DNA from 2 places in the Pseudarthrobacter sp. P1 genome. Region 2 is predicted to be linked to the other one. Evidence: riboswitches for the same ligand, from Rfam matches in the RefSeq annotation. Region 2 holds a riboswitch; the other holds the start of a gene.
The links. A riboswitch is a leader RNA that binds a small molecule or an ion and turns the genes downstream of it on or off. The one in region 2 is predicted to bind S-adenosylmethionine.

Region 1: it holds a riboswitch for S-adenosylmethionine, as region 2 does, so the genes downstream of both, ACQCSX_RS19660 (bifunctional o-acetylhomoserine/o-acetylserine sulfhydrylase) here and ACQCSX_RS17860 (hypothetical protein) in region 2, are expected to answer to the same signal.

Annotation. Positions count from the first base shown of each region.
Region 1 covers NZ_CP189584.1:4,217,206-4,222,849, forward strand. The annotation lists gene ACQCSX_RS19650 (VOC family protein) at 1-74, opposite strand, end outside; gene ACQCSX_RS19655 (Tex family protein) at 306-2,591, shown strand; SAM riboswitch class IV at 2,654-2,767, shown strand; gene ACQCSX_RS19660 (bifunctional o-acetylhomoserine/o-acetylserine sulfhydrylase) at 2,857-4,173, shown strand; gene metX (homoserine O-acetyltransferase MetX) at 4,245-5,384, shown strand; gene ACQCSX_RS19670 (glycosyltransferase family 39 protein) at 5,632-5,644, opposite strand, start outside.
Region 2 covers NZ_CP189584.1:3,794,451-3,800,094, forward strand. The annotation lists gene ACQCSX_RS17845 (VIT1/CCC1 transporter family protein) at 1-1,058, opposite strand, end outside; gene ACQCSX_RS17850 (ArsR/SmtB family transcription factor) at 1,252-1,587, shown strand; gene ACQCSX_RS17855 (SRPBCC family protein) at 1,584-2,075, shown strand; gene ACQCSX_RS17860 (hypothetical protein) at 2,133-2,429, opposite strand; SAM riboswitch class IV at 2,446-2,567, opposite strand; gene ACQCSX_RS17865 (sodium:solute symporter) at 2,674-4,194, opposite strand; gene ACQCSX_RS17870 (helix-turn-helix domain-containing protein) at 4,417-5,001, shown strand; gene ACQCSX_RS17875 (hypothetical protein) at 5,113-5,403, shown strand; gene ACQCSX_RS17880 (FAD:protein FMN transferase) at 5,405-5,644, shown strand, end outside.

The sequences.
Region 1 (5,644 bases), 420 kb from region 2:
GCTTCGGCAATCCGGCCAGCCGTGGCTGCCAGTCCATCTGATTCACAGGCGTAAGAAACATGATCCATGCGCATGGCATCATCTTGGCACTTTGTGAGGTGCGTCTCGACTTAGGGCCGCCTTATCGTCATGGGACGTCAGATCAATGGCAGTATTCGCCCTGCCATGGTAGACGACGGCGGTGCCGGACGGCCCGGCCGTGCCGCCGGTGGTGAAGCCGTGGTGCCGCCGGGGCGCGGGCCCCGCCGGTGCGGCAGAATGGCACTGTGACTTCCCTCCCCGCAGCCCCGGCCCCGTCCCCCTTAGTGCCCGCCAAGGGTGCCCCCGGCCCCAAGCCGGCCACTGCGGGAGCCCCCGCGGGAACCGGCACCGAGGCCCGGATCGAGGCAGCGCTCGCCGCGGAACTCGGCGTCACGGCCAGCCAGGTGCGCGCCGCCGTCGGCCTGCTCGACGGCGGCGCCACGGTGCCGTTCATCGCCCGGTACCGCAAGGAGGCCACGGGCACGCTGGACGATGCCCAGCTGCGCACGCTGGCGGAGCGGCTGCGCTACCTGCGCGAACTCGAGGAACGGCGCCGCACCGTGCTGGAGGGCATCGAGACGGCCGGCAAGCTGGTCCCGGCGCTGCGCGCGGCGGTGCTGGCCGCGGCCACCAAGACCGAGCTTGAGGAGCTCTACTTCCCCTTCAAATCCACCCGGCGGACCAAGGCCGCGATCGCCCGCGAGGCCGGGCTGGAGCCGCTGGCCGACGCCCTGCTGGCCGATCCCCGCCGCGACCCCGAGGCCACGGCGGCCGGGTACCGCAACGCCGGTCATGGCGTTGCCGACGCCGCCGCTGCCCTTGCCGGGGCCCGCGCCATTCTGGTGGAGCGCGCCGGGCAGGACACCGAGCTGGCCGCCGCCCTGCGCGAGCGGCTCTGGAACGGCGGCCGGCTGCGCTCCAAGGCCAAGACCGGCAAGGCCGCCGGCGCCCCCGGTCCGGACGCCGGCAAGGACGCCGCCATGTTCAAGGACTACGCCGATTTCGTCCAACCCCTGCACCGGCTGCCCGGCCACCGGGTGCTGGCACTGCTGCGCGGCGAGGCCGACGGCGCCCTGGCGCTGGAGATTGCCGAGGCCGATCCCCGCGACGCCGAGGCCCTGGAGCAGGCGCGCGGCTGGTACGAACGCGCCGTTGCCCGGTCCCTGGGCATTGCCCACCGCGGCCGGGCCGCCGACGGCTGGCTGCAGGGCACGGTGGAGGCCGCCTGGCGGACCCGGCTGCTGGCCCGGCTGGCCACCGAAGCCCGTGGCAAGCTCTTTGCCGCCGCCGAGGAGGAGGCGGTTCAGGTCTTCGCCGCGAACCTGCGAGATGTGCTGCTGGCAGCGCCGGCCGGCAACCGGGCCACCCTCGGCCTGGACCCGGGCCTGCGCACGGGAGTGAAGGTGGCGGTGGTGGACGGCACCGGCCAGGTGGTGGCCACCGACACCATCTACCCGCACGTCCCGGCCAAGCGTTGGGACGAGTCCCTGGCGACGCTGGTGGCGCTGTCTCACAAGCACCAGGTGGAGCTGGTGGCGATCGGCAACGGCACCGCCTCCCGGGAGACGGACAAGCTGGCCGCCCAGTTGCTGGCCGAGCTGAAGAAGCGCGACGGCGCAGCGCCGGCCAAGGTGGTGGTCTCGGAGGCCGGGGCCAGCGTCTACTCCGCCTCGGCGCTGGCCTCCGCGGAGCTGCCCGGCATGGACGTCTCGCTGCGCGGCGCCGTCTCGATCGCCCGCCGGCTGCAGGACCCGCTGGCCGAGCTGGTGAAGATTGAGCCCAAATCCATCGGCGTGGGGCAGTACCAGCACGACCTCACCCCGGCCCGGCTGGACCGCGCCCTGGACGCCGTCGTCGAGGACTGCGTGAACGCCGTCGGTGTGGACGTGAACACGGCCTCCCCGGCGCTGCTGGCCCGGGTGGCGGGCGTGGGCCCGCTGCTGAGCGAGAACATTGTGGCCTACCGCAACGAGCACGGGCCGTTCGCCAGCCGCGCGGCGTTGAAGAAGGTGCCGCGGCTGGGCGCGAAGGCGTTTGAACAGTGCGCCGGCTTCCTGCGCATCACCGGCGGAGCGGAGCCGCTGGATGCCACCAGCATCCACCCCGAGGCCTACCCCGTGGCCAGGAAGGTGCTTGCCGCGGCCGGAGCCAAGGCACCGGGTGCCGGTGCGGCCGCCGTCGCCGCCCTGGACCCGGCCCGCTTTGTGGACGGCAGCTTCGGCCTGCCCACGGTGGCGGATATCCTGGCGGAGCTGCCCAAGCCGGGCCGGGACCCGCGCCCGCGCTTCGCCACCGCCACCTTTGCCGAGGGGGTGGAGAAGATCACCGATCTGCGCGCCGGCATGGTGCTGGAGGGGACGGTGTCCAACGTGGCAGCGTTCGGGGCGTTCGTGGACATCGGCGTGCACCAGGACGGCCTGGTCCACATCTCCGCCATGAGCACCCGGCGGATCGCCGACCCGCGCGAGGTGGTGAAGTCCGGCGACGTCGTCAAGGTCAAGGTGCTCGATGTGGATCCGGCGCGCAAGCGGATCTCCCTGTCGCTCCGGCTGGATGACGCCACCACATAGGCACTGTCATATAAACGTCACATTCTTGCGTCCCGCCGCGGGCCTCTCCCACACTGAACGTAGGTCATGAGTGTCAGCGACAAGCCCCGGCTCGCTGGCCGGCAACCCTCCTCCGCGGTGGGGTGCCCCGGGTGAAGACCTGGCCTTGGCCAATCGGTCCAGGGCAAGCGCGGGCTACAGGTGCATCCTGGCCCACCGGCCGGGGCCTCCCGTGGCGGTGGGCCACCGGTGCACCCTGAAGGCCCCAGAGCATGAGGAGCCCCTTGTGAGCACCGGTTGGTCATTTGAAACCCGTCAGATCCACGTAGGCCAGCAGCCCGACGCCACCACCGGCGCCCGTGCCCTGCCCATCTACCAGACGACGTCGTTCGTCTTCCCCAGTGCAGAGAGTGCGGCCAACCGCTTCGCGCTCGCCGAACTGGAACCCATCTACACACGCATCGGCAACCCCACCCAGGACGCGGTGGAGCAGCGGATCGCCAGCCTTGAGGGCGGCCTTGCGGCTCTGCTGCTCTCCTCCGGCCAAGCTGCGACGACCTTTGCGGTGCTCAACATTGCCGAGGCCGGGGACCACATCGTCTCCAGCCCCAGCATCTATGGCGGAACCTACAACCTGTTCGCCCAGACGCTGAAGAAGTTCGGCGTCGAGGTCACCTTCGTGGCCGACCCGGACAACCTGGATGACTGGCGCAACGCCGTCCGCCCCAACACCAAGCTGTTCTTTGGCGAGGTCGTCTCCAACCCGCGCCAGGACGTGCTGGACATCGAGGGCATCAGCGCCGTGGCCCACGAGGCCGGCGTACCGCTGCTGGTGGACAACACCCTGGCCACGCCGTACCTGATCCGCCCGCTCGAGTGGGGCGCCGACGTCGTGATCCACTCCGCCACGAAGTACCTGGGCGGCCACGGCAGCGCCATTGCCGGCGTGATTGTCGACGGCGGCACGTTCGACTACACGAAGGACCCGGAGAAGTTCCCCGGCTTCAACACCCCCGACGAGAGCTACAACGGCCTGGTCTACGGCCGCGACCTGGGTGCCGACGGTGCACTCGGTGCCAATCTCTCCTACATCCTCAAGGCGCGCGTCCAGCTGCTGCGCGACCTCGGCTCCGCCGTCGCCCCCTTCAACGCCTTCCTCATCGCGCAGGGTCTGGAGACCTTGAGCCTGCGCGTGGAGCGGCACGTGGAGAACGCCCGCGCCGTCGCCGACTGGCTGGAAAAGAATGCCGATGTGGAGGCCGTGGCCTACGCCGGCCTGCCGTCCAGCCCCTGGTACGAGCGCGGCCGCAAGTATGGCCCCAAGGGCACTGGCGCCGTTATCGCCTTCGACATCAAGGGCGGCGAAGAGGCGGGCAAGCGCTTTGTCGACGGGCTGGAACTGCACTCGCATGTTGCCAACATCGGCGACGTCCGCTCGCTTGTCATCCACCCGGCCTCCACCACGCACGCCCAGCTCAGCCCCGAGCAGCAGCTGGCCGCCGGCGTCCGCCCCGGACTGGTGCGCCTCTCCGTCGGCATCGAAAACGTCGCGGACATCATCGCGGACCTCGAAGCCGGCTTCCGGGCCGCCAAGAGCGCGTGAGCGTTTCCGCCGAAACCCTGGGAATCTTTCGCGTGTATTCTTCCGAGCCGGAGCTCCTCGGCGACGACGGCCTGAGCGGGGCCTCGCTGGCCCATGCCGGGCCGTCGTCCGACGGCGAGCTCCGCTATGCCCCCGTGGGTGCGCTGGAGCTCGAAGCCGGCGGCACCCTGGAGGATGTCACGCTCGCGTTCGAAACCTGGGGAACGCTCAACGCGGATGCCTCCAACGCCGTCCTCATCCAGCACGCGCTGACCGGCAGCACGCACGTCAGCCGCGGCGCCACGGAGGAGGACGGCTGGTGGGAGGGGCTGGTTGGTCCGGGCCGGGTGATCGACACGGAGCGGTACTTTGTGGTCTCGGCCAACATCCTCGGCGGCTGCTACGGCACCACCGGACCGTCCTCGATTGCCGCGGACGGCACCCCCTACGGCTCCCGCTTCCCGTTCACCACGCTGCGCGATTCCGTTGCGGCGGAGGCACGGCTGGCGGACCTGCTCGGCATTGCGTCCTGGTACGCGGTGGTGGGCGGATCCATGGGCGGGGCACGCGCGCTGGAATGGGCGGCGACTCTGCCCGAGAGGGTTCAGCGCTGTGCCGTGATTGCCTCCTGCGCGGCCAGCACGGCCGAGCAGATCGCCCTCGCCCAGGTGCAGGTGCTGGCGATCCGTGCCGATGCGCACTTTGCCGGCGGGGACTACTACGACGGCACCGCGCCGACGGCGGGCCTGGGCATTGCCCGGCGGATTGCGCACATCAGCTACCGGTCCGAGGAGGAGATGGCCGTCCGTTTCGGCCGCACCGCCCAGGACGGCGAAAACCCCGTGGGGCCTTCGCGGCTGGCGGCACCGTCTGGCCTGGCGGGGGAGCGGTACCAGGTGGAGAGCTACCTGGACCACCAGGCGCGCAAGTTGGTGGGCCGGTTCGACGCCAACAGCTACATCGCGATCACCGAGGCCCTGATGAGCCATGACGTCGGCCGCGGCCGGGGTTCGCTGGAGGCTGCCCTGGCGGCGGCGTCCGAGGTGGAGTTCCTGGTGGCCTCGGTGACGAGCGACAGGCTGTACTTCCCCGAGCAGTCGGACGCCCTGGCGGCGGCGCTGCCCGGGGATGTTGAGGTGCACAGCATCGACTCCGCCATCGGCCACGACGGTTTCCTGACCGAGACCGCCCAGCTCGGCGCCCTGCTGCGGAAGAGCTTCTTCCCGTTGTAGTCATGGCTGGGTCTCAACGAGCTCGACCAGGCCGCTGGTCGAACTCGTCGAGACCCGGCTGCGGGTCCCTAGCGGGCACGGGCACAGGCGGGTTCGGTCGTCGAGCTTGCCAGCCCGAACCGCCCTGGAACTCTAACCGGGACACCCAACTGCACCGGCGACGTCCAATGCTATCCGGGACGGCGCCACTCCGGTGTCCTGGAGGGGGTGGACCGTCGCGCCGCAGGGTTTCGCTGGTCGAGCGAGGCTACCTGGCCAGT
Region 2 (5,644 bases):
AAGCCGATGGCCAGCTGGCGCAGGCCGCGCCACAGCGGCGAGGCACCGGAGAGGAGCCCGACGACGGCGCCGGTGCCCAGCAGGGCCAGGCCCACCAGCGCGGCGGCCAGCACCAGGGCGCCGAGGCCCGTCATGCCGAAGATGAACGGAATGATGGGGATGATGGCGCCGGAGGCAAAGAAGCAGAAGCTGGCGGCGGCCGCACCCCACGCGGTGCCCAGGGTCTCGTGCCCGTTGGCCTCCTGGAACTCCTCCGGCTGCAGCGACAGGCTGGGGTCGCAATCGCAGGTGAACTGGCCCATCCGCTCGGCGGCGCGGTGCTCGGCCGCCTCCCGGGACATGCCGCGGGCCAGATAGACCAGGATGAGCTCGTTGTGTTCGAGGTCCAGCCGGGGAGCTGCGGTCAGCGTGACCTGGGTCGGCATGGAGGCGTCCAGAAGTTCGCGCTGCGAGCGGACCGAAACAAACTCCCCTGCCCCCATGGAGAGGGCGCCGGCCAGCAGGCCCGCGACGCCGCTGAAGAGCACCACCTTGGAATCGACGCCGGTGGCCGCCATGCCCATGACCAGGGACAGGTTGGAGACCAGTCCGTCATTGGCGCCAAAGACGGCGGCGCGGAAGCTGCCCGAGAGTCTGTTGCGGCCCCGAGTGGCCAGGCCGCGGACCACCTCCTCATGGATCGCCTCGTCGGCGGCCATGGCATCGGTGGCGTCGGCGTCGGTGGCGTAGGGGGAGCGGGACTCGGCGCGCTGGGCCAGGGCCAGCACAAAGACCGAGCCAAAGCGGCGCGCCAGCAGGCCCACCAGGCGGTTGCGGAACGAGGGGTGCGCAGCAGTGTCGGCATGCTCGCCCAGCAGGTTCAGCCAATGCTGTTCATGGCGGCCCTCGGCCTCGGCCAGGGCCAGCAGGATCTGCTGCTCCTCGCCGTCTCGCCGCTTGGCGAGGTCGCGGTAGACGGCGGCCTCGGCCCGCTCGTCCGCCAGATATTGGCGCCAACGCTTGATGTCGGCGGGCGTAGGGGTGCGTTCCAGCACGGTGGATCTCCTCTGGTCAGCCATCACTGTAGCCCGTTGGCGGGTTGAATACTGGACGGTAAACCTGTCCGCTGGATTTCGGCCCGGCGAAATTCCCGCTCCGTTGGTTGGGCTTGTCCCCGGTGGTTGGGCCTGCCGAAACCGGGGTCTTGACAGCGCCCGCACGGAGGATCATATTTAACACAGCGGTTAATTAACAGATTGGTGAAATACGTACATGGCCACCGACCAGCTCAGCCTGATCTTCGCCGCACTGGCGGACCCCACCCGGCGGGCCATCCTGGCCCGGCTGAGCGAGGGGGAGGCCACGGTCGGTGAGCTGGCCGAACCATTCGAGATTTCACTGCCCGCCATCTCCCGGCACCTGAAGGTGCTCGAGGGGGCCGGACTGATCACCCGAAGCAAAAGCGCCCAGTGGCGCACCAGCAGGCTCTCGGCCGAGCCGCTGCGGGAAGTGGCCGCCTATATGGAGAAATACCGTCGGTTCTGGGACAGCAGCCTGGACCGGCTGGATGAACACGTCAAGCGAATCCAAAGGGAGCGATTGAAATGAGCACCGCAGAAAACACCGTTGACACACTGGCCCGCGAGGGCGAATCCATGGTGGTGGACGGCACCACGCTGACCATCGTGCGGTTCTTTGACGCACCGCGCGAGGTGTTGTTCGAGGCCTGGACGGATCCGGACCAGCTGGCGCAGTGGTGGGGCCCGGAGCATCTGCACACCCCGCGCGACAGCGTGGCGATCGAGGCCGTCGTCGGCGGCTTCTGGAAGGCCAGCATGGTGATGGACGACGGCAGCGGCGAGTTCCCGGCGGTGGCCCGCTTCACCGCGGTGGAGCCGCCGTCGCGCCTGGAACTGCATGAGCCGGCCTCGGAAATGTTCCCGTTCGAGATCACCATGAAGATCACCTTCGAGGACGTGGACGGCCGGACCCGGATGACCATCGTGCAGCACTTCGCGACGGAGTCCTTCGACTTCGACGATTCGGTCAAGGGCTGGGGCACGTCCTTGGAGAAGCTGCGCCGCCTGGCTTCATAGCCCAACTAGGGCGCATTTATCGTCGAAAACAGCGCGTTTTTCGACGATAAGTGCGCCCTAGTTGGGCGTACGGGCGGGGTGGAGGCGGAAATGCAGCTCGACGCCGGAGCGCCGGCCCGTGGCGGCGACGGCGACGGCGAGGGTTGCGGACGCAGCGTGCCAGCGGGGCGGGGCGACGGCGCGGTCCAGGGCGGCGCCCAGGGCGGCGGGGTCGGTGCACCACCAGCGGCACCAGGAGCGGCCCAGCCGGAATTCGACGGTGCCCAACAAGGCGTCGACCGCGGGCAGGGTCCGGACGCCCGCGGGCGCGGAGGCGGCGGACGGGGCGGCAAGGGAGGGGATGGTGCGGGCCATGGCGGACAGCCTTCGGTCGGTGCTCTTGACCGCGCCGGTGTGTCTTGGGCCGGGCGCGGACCGCTTCCTCATCCGAACCACCCGCGAACATGGGGTTGGTGTGCGGCCAGTCGGAGCTTGGCACCGCATCTCTTGAAGCTGGAACCAGCCTAAACCCAAGCCAACTACAACGGCGGCCGGGCTGCGCCATATGACGCAACCCGACCGCCGTCGGCGATGTAGTGCAGGTGTAGTGCGGTGGAGCCTAGTTGGCTGACGATGCGGCGCCCTCGGGCACCTCGTCCAGCTTGGCGCCGGCCACGCGGGCATCCCAGGCCGTGCGGATGGCTGCGGGGGTGGGCTTGGTGGACAGCGAGACCACGATGTAGACCACCAGGGAGGCGGCCAGACCGTAGTAGATGGGCTCGTTGGCGTAGACGCCGTCGGCGCTCGGGATGGCCCCCGTGGAGTAGAGGATCAGCAGGGTCAGGGTCAGAACACAGCCGACAGCCATGGACCAGGCCGCGCCGATGCCGGTGCCGCGCTTCCAGACCAAGCCACCGAGGATGGCGACCAGCAGACCGCCCACCAGGATGTCGTAGGCAATGGTCAAGGCGACGACGACGTCCTGGGTGATCATGGCGATCAGCACCGCGACCACGCCCAGGCCCAGCACCCAGTAGCGGTTGGCCTTGACGTCGTGCTCGGGGTTGTCGGTGTCGGAGGTGTCGATGGTCTTGCCGAACCAGCTGGCCACAAACGGGACGACGTCGGCGCGGGCCACGGTGGCGGCGGCGATCAGGGCGCCGGAAGCAGTGGACATCATCGCAGCCACGGCAGCGGCCATGACGATGCCGCCGATGCCGATCGGCAGGATGTGCGTGGCAACCTCGGCATAGACAACGTCCTTGCCCAGGGTGGCCACGTCAATGTCGGGCAGGGCCACGCGGGCGGCCAGGCCAATCAGCGCGCCGGCCACACCGTAGAGGATGCAGTAGATGCCGGCGGTGGAGCCGCCCCAGCGGGCCACCGTGGGGTTCTTGGCGGTGAAGACGCGCTGCCAGATGTCCTGGCCGATCAGCAGGCCCAGGGTGTAGACCACGAAATACGTGATGATGGTCTGGATGCCGATGCCGTCGAGCTGGAAGAACGAGGCGTCGACGCGGGCGCGGATGCCGTCCAGGCCGCCGGCCGCATTGAGGGCGAACGGCAGCATCAGGAAGAAGACGCCGACGGTCTTGATGACGAACTGGACCTGGTCGGCCAGGGTGATGGACCACATGCCGCCGATGGTGGAGTAGACCAGCACGATGGCGCCGCCGACGGCGATGGCCAGCCAGCGCTCCCAGCCGAACAGCACGACGAAGATGGTGGCGTAGGCGCCGGTGGAGGTGGCGCACAGCATCAGCGTGTAGGCCAGCATGACGATGCCGGAGGTCTTGGTGGCCTCCTGGCCGTAGCGCAGGCTCAGCATCTGGGAGACCGTGTAGATCTTCAGCTTCTGGATGGTGCCGGCGAAGAGCAGGCTCAGCAGCAGGACGCCGACGCCGATGGCGACCACCAGCCACATGCCGGAGATGCCGAACTTGTAGCCCAAGCCCACACCACCAACGGTGGATGCGCCACCGAGGACGACGGCGGCCATGGTGCCGGTGTAGAGGAACGGACCCAGGCGGCGGCCGGCCACTAGGAAGTCGCTGTTGTTCTTAGTGCGGGACTTGCCCCACCAGCCGAAGGCCAGCATGGCCACCAGGTAGATGGCGACAATGGCAATGTTCAGTGCCATGAGATGAACTCCAAGTGCAAGTGATGTGGACGGGATTCCCCAATGAGATTTGCCTCACAGGCAACATCTGTTGCCTTCTAGGCTATGCTGTGATCACGGTTACAGTCAATCGGCAACCCGGAACCCGTTGGGTTCCGCATGCTGGGGGACCGTGGCCAAACAAGGGCGGCCAAGGTGTGTAAAGTCACTCAGGCACGATCTTGCTGAGAAAAAAGGTGTCCCATGAAAGCGCTCCCCGTTGAACCCAGTGCCGCCCCGGTGGCGATCGGCTCGCGGCTGCGCGCGGCACGCCAGGCCCAGCGGTTGACGATAGAGCACGTCGCAGACGCGACGGGGCTCACCAAGGGCTTCCTGAGCCGGGTCGAACGGGACCTCACCTCACCCTCCATCGCCTCGCTGGTGACGCTCTGCCAGGTCCTCTCCATCGCCGTCGGCGACCTCTTTGCCGTTCCGGAAACCCACCTGTGCCGCAGGGACGAGGGGCCCAGGATCTCCCTCGGCGGTGAGGGCATCGTGGAGCGGCTGCTGACGGCCCGCTCCGAACGCCGGCTGCAGATCCTCAGCGCGACCATTGACCCGCACGGCAGCGGCGAATCCGAGCTTTACGCGGTGGACTGCGATGTGGACGTCCTGCACATCATCAGCGGCCGCCTGACCTTGCGCATGACCAACGCCACGTACGACCTCCACACCGGCGACACGCTGTCCTTCCCGGGCCGCGAGCCGCACACCTGGGTCAACGAGACGGACCAGCCGGTGGAGGCGCTGTGGATCCTGGTCCCGGCCGCCTCCGGCACGGGCGGCTGAGGCCCCCGGCGCTGTCTCAGCCGGTGCCTGCCTGATTCAAAGGCTCCGCATAGGAAGCCTGCGGATCATTGATTGCCTAGGGTGCTTTGGCACAAAGGCAAGGGGCAGGACATGGATGCACGCACAACCGGCAAGAGGATCGCCGCGGGGGTGACGACGGCGGTGGCGCTGGGCAGCCTTGGTGTGGCCGGGATTGCCGGCGCGGCCATCTACGCCGCCATCCCCACCACGGCATCCCCGGCGCCGTCCACCTCTTCGACGCCGTCGTCCTCCTCGCCGGACACGGGGTCCGGCTCCTCGGAGGACGGCTCAACCTCCGCCACGCAGCCCAGCGATCCGGGCTCCTCCGCCGTCCTGCCGGGCACCGGCGGCGCCGTGCACGGCCGGTCCGCGGGGTCCTGAGATGGAAACAACGCAAAACTGGACCGGCTGGGGGCTGGCGGCGTCCGTCGTGGTGACCGATGCCCGCCTGCTGGGCGAGGCCGCCGGGCTCGTCCGCACCACCATAGACGCCGTCGATGCCGCGTGCAGCAGGTTCCGCCCCGATTCCGAGCTCGCGCGCCTGGCACCCCGGCTGCCGGCCGGCGCCTGCGCCAGCCCGCTGCTGGCGCGGCTCGTGGAGCGGGCGCTGCTGGCCGCGGCC